2 regions of the Exiguobacterium sp. AB2 genome follow, and region 1 is predicted to be linked to the other one. Evidence: a T-box and tRNA genes for the amino acid it is inferred to sense, from the RefSeq annotation. Region 1 holds a T-box; the other holds one or more tRNA genes.
What was found. The T-box of region 1 lies ahead of argS (arginine--tRNA ligase). A T-box ahead of a tRNA ligase gene usually reads a tRNA of that ligase, here a tRNA-Arg.
Positions count from the first base shown of each region.

Region 1 (4,237 bases):
GAAGAAAATCAACAACGCCATTAAAGAATCGAAACTGAAAGTGAAGTCACAAATTCAAGACGACCAAATCCGCGTCACGGGCAAGTCGCGCGATGACCTGCAGGCCGTCATGCAACTCGTTCGCGACCTCGAGTTGTCGGTCGACGCCCAGTTCACGAATTACCGATGAAACTCGCCATCATCAGTGACCCACACGGTTCGTTCGCTGATTTGAAAGCCGTCCTCGAATCCATCCGGCGCGAGACCGAACACATTCTCTGTCTCGGCGACTTATACGAGTGCCATATCGGCAAAAAGCGGCGGAATGAACGCTTCCATGACGTGGCAGATGTCGTCACGTACGACCCGGACTATGAGGCGCTCCTCACGTTCCCGAGCCTGCGTGGCAATCAAGAGGAACGAATCGATGAAGTCCTCGTCGTGGCGCACCCGATCAAGACGCGCATCGCGCTCTTACCGGAACAGACGACGCTCGATGAGGCATTGTTTTTGCATGGCCATCAAGTGAAGTGGAACGAGGACTGGGAGCCAATCGTCGACAAAGGCAAGTATCCGCTCGTCTTTATCGGGCACAGTCATATCCCCGGCATTTACCGAAAAGGTCGCTCGTTGCCTTGGGAGATTGGGACGCCGTTCAAATTGAAAAAGAAACGCTACGTGATCAACGTCGGCGCGGTCATCTTCGACCGGGAATGGTGTTTGTACGATACCGAAGCACGAACCGCGACACGGATGAAGGCATAAGAAAAGGGACCTTAAAAAAACAGGTCCCTTTTGTCGTGCTTACATTTCCTCTGGAGCTTGAACACCAATCAAACGGAGTCCTTCTGTCAAGACGATTGTCACCGCTTTAACGAGGGCGAGACGCGACTGTTTGCCGGCGTCTTCTTCGAGGACACGGACGTGGCCGTAATACTTGTTGAACGCTTGTGCCAAATCGAGAACGTAGCGGCTGATGATTGACGGCTCACGACGCTCGTGGGCGCGTGTGATGACGTGTGGGAACGCGTTGAGCATCGTCACGACACCCCATGTGTAATCGTCGTCTGCACCGGTGAAAGCCGAGCCGTCGTAATTCCCTTTACGAAGAAGTGAGTTCGCGCGTGCGTTCGTGTACTGCACGTACGGACCTGTCTCCCCTTCAAACTTGAGCATGCTATCGAGGTCGAACTCGATGTTGTTGATGCGTTCATTCTTCAAATCGTGGAAGATGACCGCGCCGACACCGACCATGCGTGCCACGTCGTCCGCGTTCGCAAGTTCCGGGTTCTTCTGAGCGATGTTCGCTTGTGCTTTCTCGATTGCTTCTTTGAGCACTTCCTCGAGCAAGACGATGCGACCTTTACGTGTCGACATCTTTTTCCCTTCTTGCAAAATCAAGCCGAACGGCACGTGGTGCATACCGTCGACGAAGTCGTAGCCGAGTTTACGAAGAACCGAGAACAGCTGCTTGAAGTGAAGCGCCTGCTCACCGCCGACGACGTAGTTCGCTTGGACGAAGTTGTACGTCTCATGACGATAGACGGCAGCTGCCAAGTCGCGTGTCGCATAGAGCGTCGCGCCGTCTTTCTTTTTAATCAAACATGGTGGCAAGTTCTCATCTTCAAGCGAGACGACCATCGCCCCTTCACTTTCGACGAGAAGGTTTTTCTCTTCGAGCATGGCGACAACACGATCCATCTTGTCGTTATAGAACGCTTCCCCGCTAAAGCTGTCGAATTCGACACCGAGGAGGTCGTATACTTTTTGGAACTCTTTGAGTGATTCGTCACGGAACCACGTCCACAGCTCAGTCGCTTCCTCGTTGCCGTCTTCAAGTTTCTTGAACCACGCACGGCCCTCATCTTCAAGTTCCGGTTGAGTCTTCGCTTCTTCGTGGAAATGGACGTAGAGCTTCAAGAGCTCAGCAATCGGATGTGCCCGGACCGCTTCCTCGTCGCCCCATTTTTTATAGGCGACCATCAGTTTACCGAACTGTGTGCCCCAATCTCCGAGGTGGTTGATGCCGACGACGTCATAGCCGTTTTTACGGGCGATTTGGTTGATGGCATTCCCGATCACCGTTGAACGAAGGTGTCCCATCGAGAACGGTTTGGCGATGTTCGGTGACGAGAAATCGGTGACGATTGTCTCGTTGCGTGTCGCATGCGTCGCATAGTCCGCTTGTTCATCGAGCACCGTGTTGATGATTTCTTGTGAGACGACGTCACGGCTCAAGAAGACGTTCACATACGGGCCGGCCGCCTCGACTTTCGTGAACAACTCATCGTTCAAGTCGTTTGCGATATCCGTCGCGATCATGACCGGTGCTTTACGATAGGCTTTCGCAAGTTGGAAACACGGGAAAGCAAGGTCCCCGTGTGCCTCATGTTTCGGTTTTTCAATCAATGCTTCAATCTGGTCGAGCGTCAACTCGTCCCCGATGACACGGGACAAGGCTTCCGCATATTTGCGTTCATAACTCATTCTAATTCCTCCTTATCATTTGTTCATAAAAAAAACGCCCTTTGCACAGATGCAAAGAGACGGGATGGCCCGCGGTACCACTCTTCTTGCCTGCATGACGCAGACCGCTTTATCGGTGATAACGGGGGTCCCCCGGCTACGCCTACTCAAGGTTCGGGTAGCATCTCAAAAGTGCGTTTCGCGATGTCTGTCAGCCTAGGCTCTCACCAATCCCTAGGTCGCTTTGTTGACTCGACGATCGTTACTCTCTTTTTCATCGACTTTCGTCTATGTGGTTGAAAAGCAATTTCATTATAGAGGATATTTCATATAGACTCAATGCTAGAATTCCGCCATTATGGTGGATAGGCAGGACTCGGGCGTGATTGTGCCGAATCTTCTACCATACATAATTGAATTTTTCCCACATAGGAGGGAACCATGAACCATTTCCGCAAGATGTCCGTCCTCGGTTGGAGTATTTGGAGTATGCTATTCAGTTTGACGCTCATCTTGTTCGCTACAGGCGTATTAAACATGCCGGCCATCGAGCCGTTACCGTTCATCTTGATTGCGTTGCTCGTCATTACTTTTCAAATGGACTCCATTGAACGGAAAGGCGTCTACTTTACATTTTCAGAAAGTATCGTCTTAATTATTTTTTTATTCTTTGATTTTGAGACAGCGCTGTTCGTCAATCAGATTGGACTACTCGTCTTCCAGTTCGTCAACTTGAAACCGCGCGTCGCGCTTCGACGGTTCCGTTTTACGTATCCGTGGAACGCCATCACGTCGTTTTTGGAAATCGCCATCCCGGCCAGCGTCTACTTGGCACTCGGTGGTGTGACCGGTCTCGGTTTTTATTCCCAAGATTCGTTTCTGCCGCTTGCCGGCTTGATTGTGGCCATCATCTTAAACACGGTCGTACAAAAGTATCAAGTCGGTTGGTGGTTCCGTGTCGATATCCCGGTCCGCGACTTTCTAAACATCGCGTTTTACACGTATATCGTCAGTCTCGTCTTCATTTTAGCAGCCTCGCTCTTCCGTGAGACGAACTTGCTTGTCGTCAGCAGTATCGCCGCCGCACTCACCTTCTTTATTAAGCGGCTCATCATCCAGAAAGGTCGGCAAGACGCCTTCAAATCGTTGATTGAACAATATGATGAGGCAAAAGAAGCCGTGTCGTTGTCACAAAGCGAGGCGCAAGCGATTGAGGTGTTCCTCAGTCAATGTGAACGACTCAACGAGTACGACGAAGGGTTCGTCGAGTTCAAACTGTTCGACCGCACACTTTACTTTGATTTAAAGACGCGCCAGCCGATCGATCGCCACGTCGTCTTTGATTTACTCGATGCAACCTATCCGAACGAAGCTTCGGTCGAGTATGAGATGCGCTTTGAATGGGACGCCCCGTTATCGAACGAGTTCGATGAAGACTATCATAGCTTCATCTCGGTCCGTTCCGAGGAAATCGAAGGCATCCGCACGTGGCTCGTCATGACCGGCGAGCACGTCTATGGCTATCCGCCCATCATTCAACGTGAGATTGTCAAACTGCTCAAATCGTTCAATCGAACGATCAGTCGTTGTCATGAACGCGACCGCCTCTATACCGAGAGCCGGACGGACAGCTTGACGTTGCTTGCCAATGCACGGGCTTTTTATGAATACGGGATTCAACAAATCTCGGACGGCTCGATGTATCCGATTTCCGTCGCAATGCTCGATATCGACTTCTTCAAAAAAATCAACGACACGCACGGTCATCAAGTCGGAGACAGCGTGCTCCAAG
Region 1 is NZ_JNAA01000013.1:6,712-10,948, forward strand. Features, by position in the region: gene DI14_RS01465 (YajQ family cyclic di-GMP-binding protein) at 1-169, shown strand, start outside; gene DI14_RS01470 (metallophosphoesterase) at 166-744, shown strand; gene argS (arginine--tRNA ligase) at 784-2,466, opposite strand; T-box leader at 2,519-2,732, opposite strand; gene DI14_RS01480 (GGDEF domain-containing protein) at 2,887-4,237, shown strand, end outside.

Region 2 (4,237 bases), on a different contig from region 1:
AGACACTTCGATTGCTTCTTTCTCAGCGATGGCTTTCAAGACGAGACGAGCTTTTACGCGCTCTTCTGCTTGCTCTTTCATCTCTTCGCGCATTGCGTCTTCAGAAGTTCCTGTGAGTTCGAAGTACATGTTGAGGTCGATGCCTTGTGAAGATACACGCGTACCGAACTCTTGAACCATGCGGTCTACTTCTTGCTCGACGAGAACTGCAGGTACGTCGATTGTCGCGTTTGCAGTCGCTTGTTCAACGAGCTGGTCGCGCATCGTGCCGTCTGCTTCTTGCTTCTTGCCAGCTTCTAAACGCTCACGGATTTTCGCTTTCAACTCGTCGAGTGAAGATACTGACTCGTCGATGTCTTTTGCGAACTCGTCGTCGAGCTCAGGTACTTGCTTCGCTTTCACTTCGTGAAGCTTGACTTTGAATGTCGCTGGTTTACCCGCCAAGTTGTCAGCGTGGTACTCTTCAGGGAATGTTACTTCAACGTCTTTTTCTTCACCAGCTGTCATGCCGACCATTTGCTCTTCGAAGCCAGGGATGAATTGGCCTGATCCGATTTCAAGCGTGTAGTTCTCAGCTGTGCCGCCTTCGAACTGCTCGCCATCAGCGAAACCTGCGAAATCAAAGACAGCTGTATCGCCGTTTTCGATTGCGCCTTCTTTAACAGCAAGCTCAGCGCCTTGCTGTTGAAGCGCGTCAAGTTCTGCTGTGACTTCTTCGTCAGTGACTGTTGTTTCAACAGCTTCGTACTCGAGACCTTTGTATTCGCCAAGCTCAGCTTCAGGCTCAACAACGAACGTTACTTTGAACGTTACAGGCTTGCCTTTTTCGAGCGTGCCGTCTACATCGATGTTTTCGAGTGCGATTGGTTCGAAACCAGCTTCTTCGACTGCAGATTGAACCGTGTCACGGTAGAGGATGTCGAGTGCGTCTTGGTAGAGCGCCTCTTCCCCGTACATTTTGTTGAACATTGGGCGTGGCAATTTCCCTTTACGGAAGCCAGGCACGTTCAATGATTTGACGACGTCTTTGAATGCTGCGTCGACTGCTTTATCAAAAGCTTCTGCAGGTGCTTCGTACGTGAGTACGCCTTGGCTACCTGATGTTTTTTCCCATTTTGCTGTCATGCTAAGTCCCTCCAACAATTCGTTTATACGTACAAGAATGTACAACAATCCGTATTATAGCATAAATCCGACACGAGCACACAACGATTTAGTCGAGGAGTGACCGTGTGAACGAGGCGTCCGCCTCAAGTATTTCCCCGGCAAGACCGTTCGCTTCCATCGCGTTCAACATCGCCCGTTTCGCCTCGACGATGGCCGGTTCGAGCTCATCGGCGAGATGGGGCACGAACGGGTAATGGACGTAACAATAGTTCGTCGACAGCTGCGTCGCGATCTCGTCCCCATAAAACCGTTTTTGCAAATCACCATACGTGAAGCCCCATTCGCGCGCGAACGTGCTCGCCTCGGTACGGTCATACACGTATCGTTCCCCACGGTCGGTCCATTCAATCGTCTCAAGTTCCGCGATTGCCCGCTCGAGCACCATCACTTTAATCACTTTCGGCCGGTCCTCGAGGAGGTACGCCTTCAACACGTTATCAAGCACGTCGTCGATATTGAAATGAACGTGTGCGAGCATCTCGATCTGCTCGGCCGTGCTCCCTTGATGGAGCGTCCGCTTCAACTTCGCGATCGCCGCCGGGAACTCCGTCAGTTTCAACACTTGAAGCACTTGATACGCCTGCGTGTTGACGTTGTCGCCGTCTTGGACACTCAAATATTTTTCAATCCAATGGGCCGCCTCGAACGGTTGATCGCGCATTATGTAATATTGGGCGATTTGAAGGCCGCACGTCTCCGGCCGCTCCGACGTCTCCATCTGCGTCGTGACGAGCTCCTCGAGTCGTTCGAGCGTCTCCGGCTCGTCCGGACGTTCCATCAGACATTGAAAGATTTCCATGAACAAGTAGACGTCACCGCTTAACTGTTCATACCATTCCCATAGAATCGGTTCGATGCGTTGCCGCTCCCCGGCCATGTCGGCTTCTTTCACCATCTTTTGAAGTCGTGTCCAGTTCCCCGGAAACGGATACTGCTGGTTTTGATCCATCTCCCCACACCCTTTCTTCCACTCTTCTCCATCTTCCTTAGGATCGAGTGGAATGTCAAATCATTCCCATGAAAAACGAAAAAAGAGACAGCCCCCGTGGAGGCTATCTCTATTTTAAATGGAAGTGTCCCAAGAGGGATTCGAACCCCCGACCGACGCCTTAGAAGGGCGTTGCTCTATCCAGCTGAGCTATTGGGACATTGACAAGAAAACTATAATAGAAAAATGGTTTGCTGTCAATTCCTTCTTTTCATTCCGTCACAGCTTTCCGCTCACGTCGAGGTCCGGTACAGCCGAGCCGTCTTCCGATTGATAGAACCGGACCGAGGCCGCTCCGTTCTCAAGGTCGAGGAGCGCATACGTCTTCTCACTGCGACCGCGCGGCATCCGAATCGAACCCGGGTTGATGTATACAATCCCGTCCTCAATCAACGCCCCGGCGACGTGGGAGTGGCCGAACAAGACGACGCTCGCCCCGACCTCCTCGGCCCGGTAGCGCAATCGGTTCAAGTCGTACTTCACGTCATGGTGATGACCGTGGACGATGAGAATCGTCCCGGCCGGCGTCGCCTCGACGCGTTCGAGCGGAAAGTCGCCACCGAAATCGCAGTTGCCGCGTACGGTCCGATACGGGAGCAAGTGCTCATCGACGAGTGCGAGCTGCGAGTCCCCGCAATGGAACGCGTCATCAATCTCTTGTTCGTGCCGGTTGAAGATGCTCAATAGTTCTTCTGTCAATCCGTGACTGTCACTGACAATTAGAAAACGCATACGGCTCACCCTTCCATGAACGAAATGATTTCTGCCTCCAACTTCCGTAACGCTTGACCGCGGTGACTGACCGCCGCCTTCTCGTCCCGCTCGAGTTCCGCCGCCGTCTTATGGAGCGACGGGACGATGAAGAGCGGGTCGTACCCGAAACCGTTCTCGCCATGCGGTGCATAGCCGATCGTCCCTTCGAGCGTCCCGCGTACCGTCAACGTCTCGCCCGACGGTTTCGCTAGGCAAAGGGCACAGACGAAGCGAGCCGTACGATCGGTCGCCCCGTTCAATTTCTCTAACAACAGTGCGTTGTTGGCCGCATCGGATTTCTCCGGTCCGGCGAAGCGGGCCGAGTAAATCCCCGGTGCCCCGTCGAGCGCATCGACTTCAAGTCCTGAATCGTCCGCGAGGACCGCCTGTCCGAAATAACGTGCCGCTTCCGTCGCCTTCAGTTCAGCGTTCGCTTCGAACGTCGTACCGGTCTCGTCCGTCTCCGGCGCGTCGGGGTAGTCTAAGAGCGACTCGACCTCGAACCCGAGCGGCGTCAACATCGCCTCCAACTCTTTCACTTTTCCTGGGTTATGTGTTGCCACAATCAACTTCATGTCGTTTCCTCCATCTGTTCGCCGACGTACCACCATGAGGCACCGAGGGCGGCTTCTGCCGTTTTGAACAGCTGCTCAATCCCGCCTTGTGCGAGTTGAAGCAGCTCGTTCATCTCTTGTAGGGTGAACGTCGCTTCTTCACCGGTGCCTTGCACTTCGACGAAGCGTCCGCTCGCCGTCATGACGACGTTCATATCGACCTCGGCCGCTGCATCCTCTTCATAGTCCAAGTCGAGCACGAGCGCATCGGTCCGTCCGACCGAGATGGCGGCGACGCCTTCCTTGATCGGCGTGTCCGTCAGTTTCCCTTGGCGGATGAGCGCGTCGACCGCGAGGACGAGCGCACAAAATCCGCCCGTGATGGAAGCGGTCCGCGTCCCGCCGTCGGCTTGGATGACGTCGCAGTCAATCCAAATCGTGCGTTCCCCGAGCCGTTCCAAATCGACGACCGAACGGAGGCTACGGCCGATGAGCCGCTGGATTTCCATCGTCCGCCCTGACTGTTTGCCGCGCACGACTTCCCGGACGGTCCGGTCTCCCGTCGCCCGAGGCAACATCGCATACTCGGCGTTGATCCACCCTTGTTTCTTGCCGCGCAAGAAATTCGGGACACGCTCTTCGACCGTCGCCGTACAGATGACTTTCGTGTCTCCAATTGAGATGAGGACCGAGCCTTCGGCGTGCTTATTGACGTGCGGAATGATTTCGACGTCACGCAATTCATCATATTTTCGTTCACTACGCATTGAGGGAC
Region 2 is NZ_JNAA01000109.1:135,169-139,405, forward strand. Features, by position in the region: gene tig (trigger factor) at 1-1,125, opposite strand, end outside; gene DI14_RS14325 (hypothetical protein) at 1,214-2,116, opposite strand; tRNA gene DI14_RS14330 (tRNA-Arg) at 2,242-2,315, opposite strand; gene DI14_RS14335 (metallophosphoesterase family protein) at 2,375-2,887, opposite strand; gene DI14_RS14340 (XTP/dITP diphosphatase) at 2,893-3,483, opposite strand; gene rph (ribonuclease PH) at 3,480-4,229, opposite strand; gene racE (glutamate racemase) at 4,222-4,237, opposite strand, start outside.
Region 2: it encodes a tRNA-Arg, which carries the amino acid that the T-box ahead of argS (arginine--tRNA ligase) is inferred to sense. The anticodon was not compared.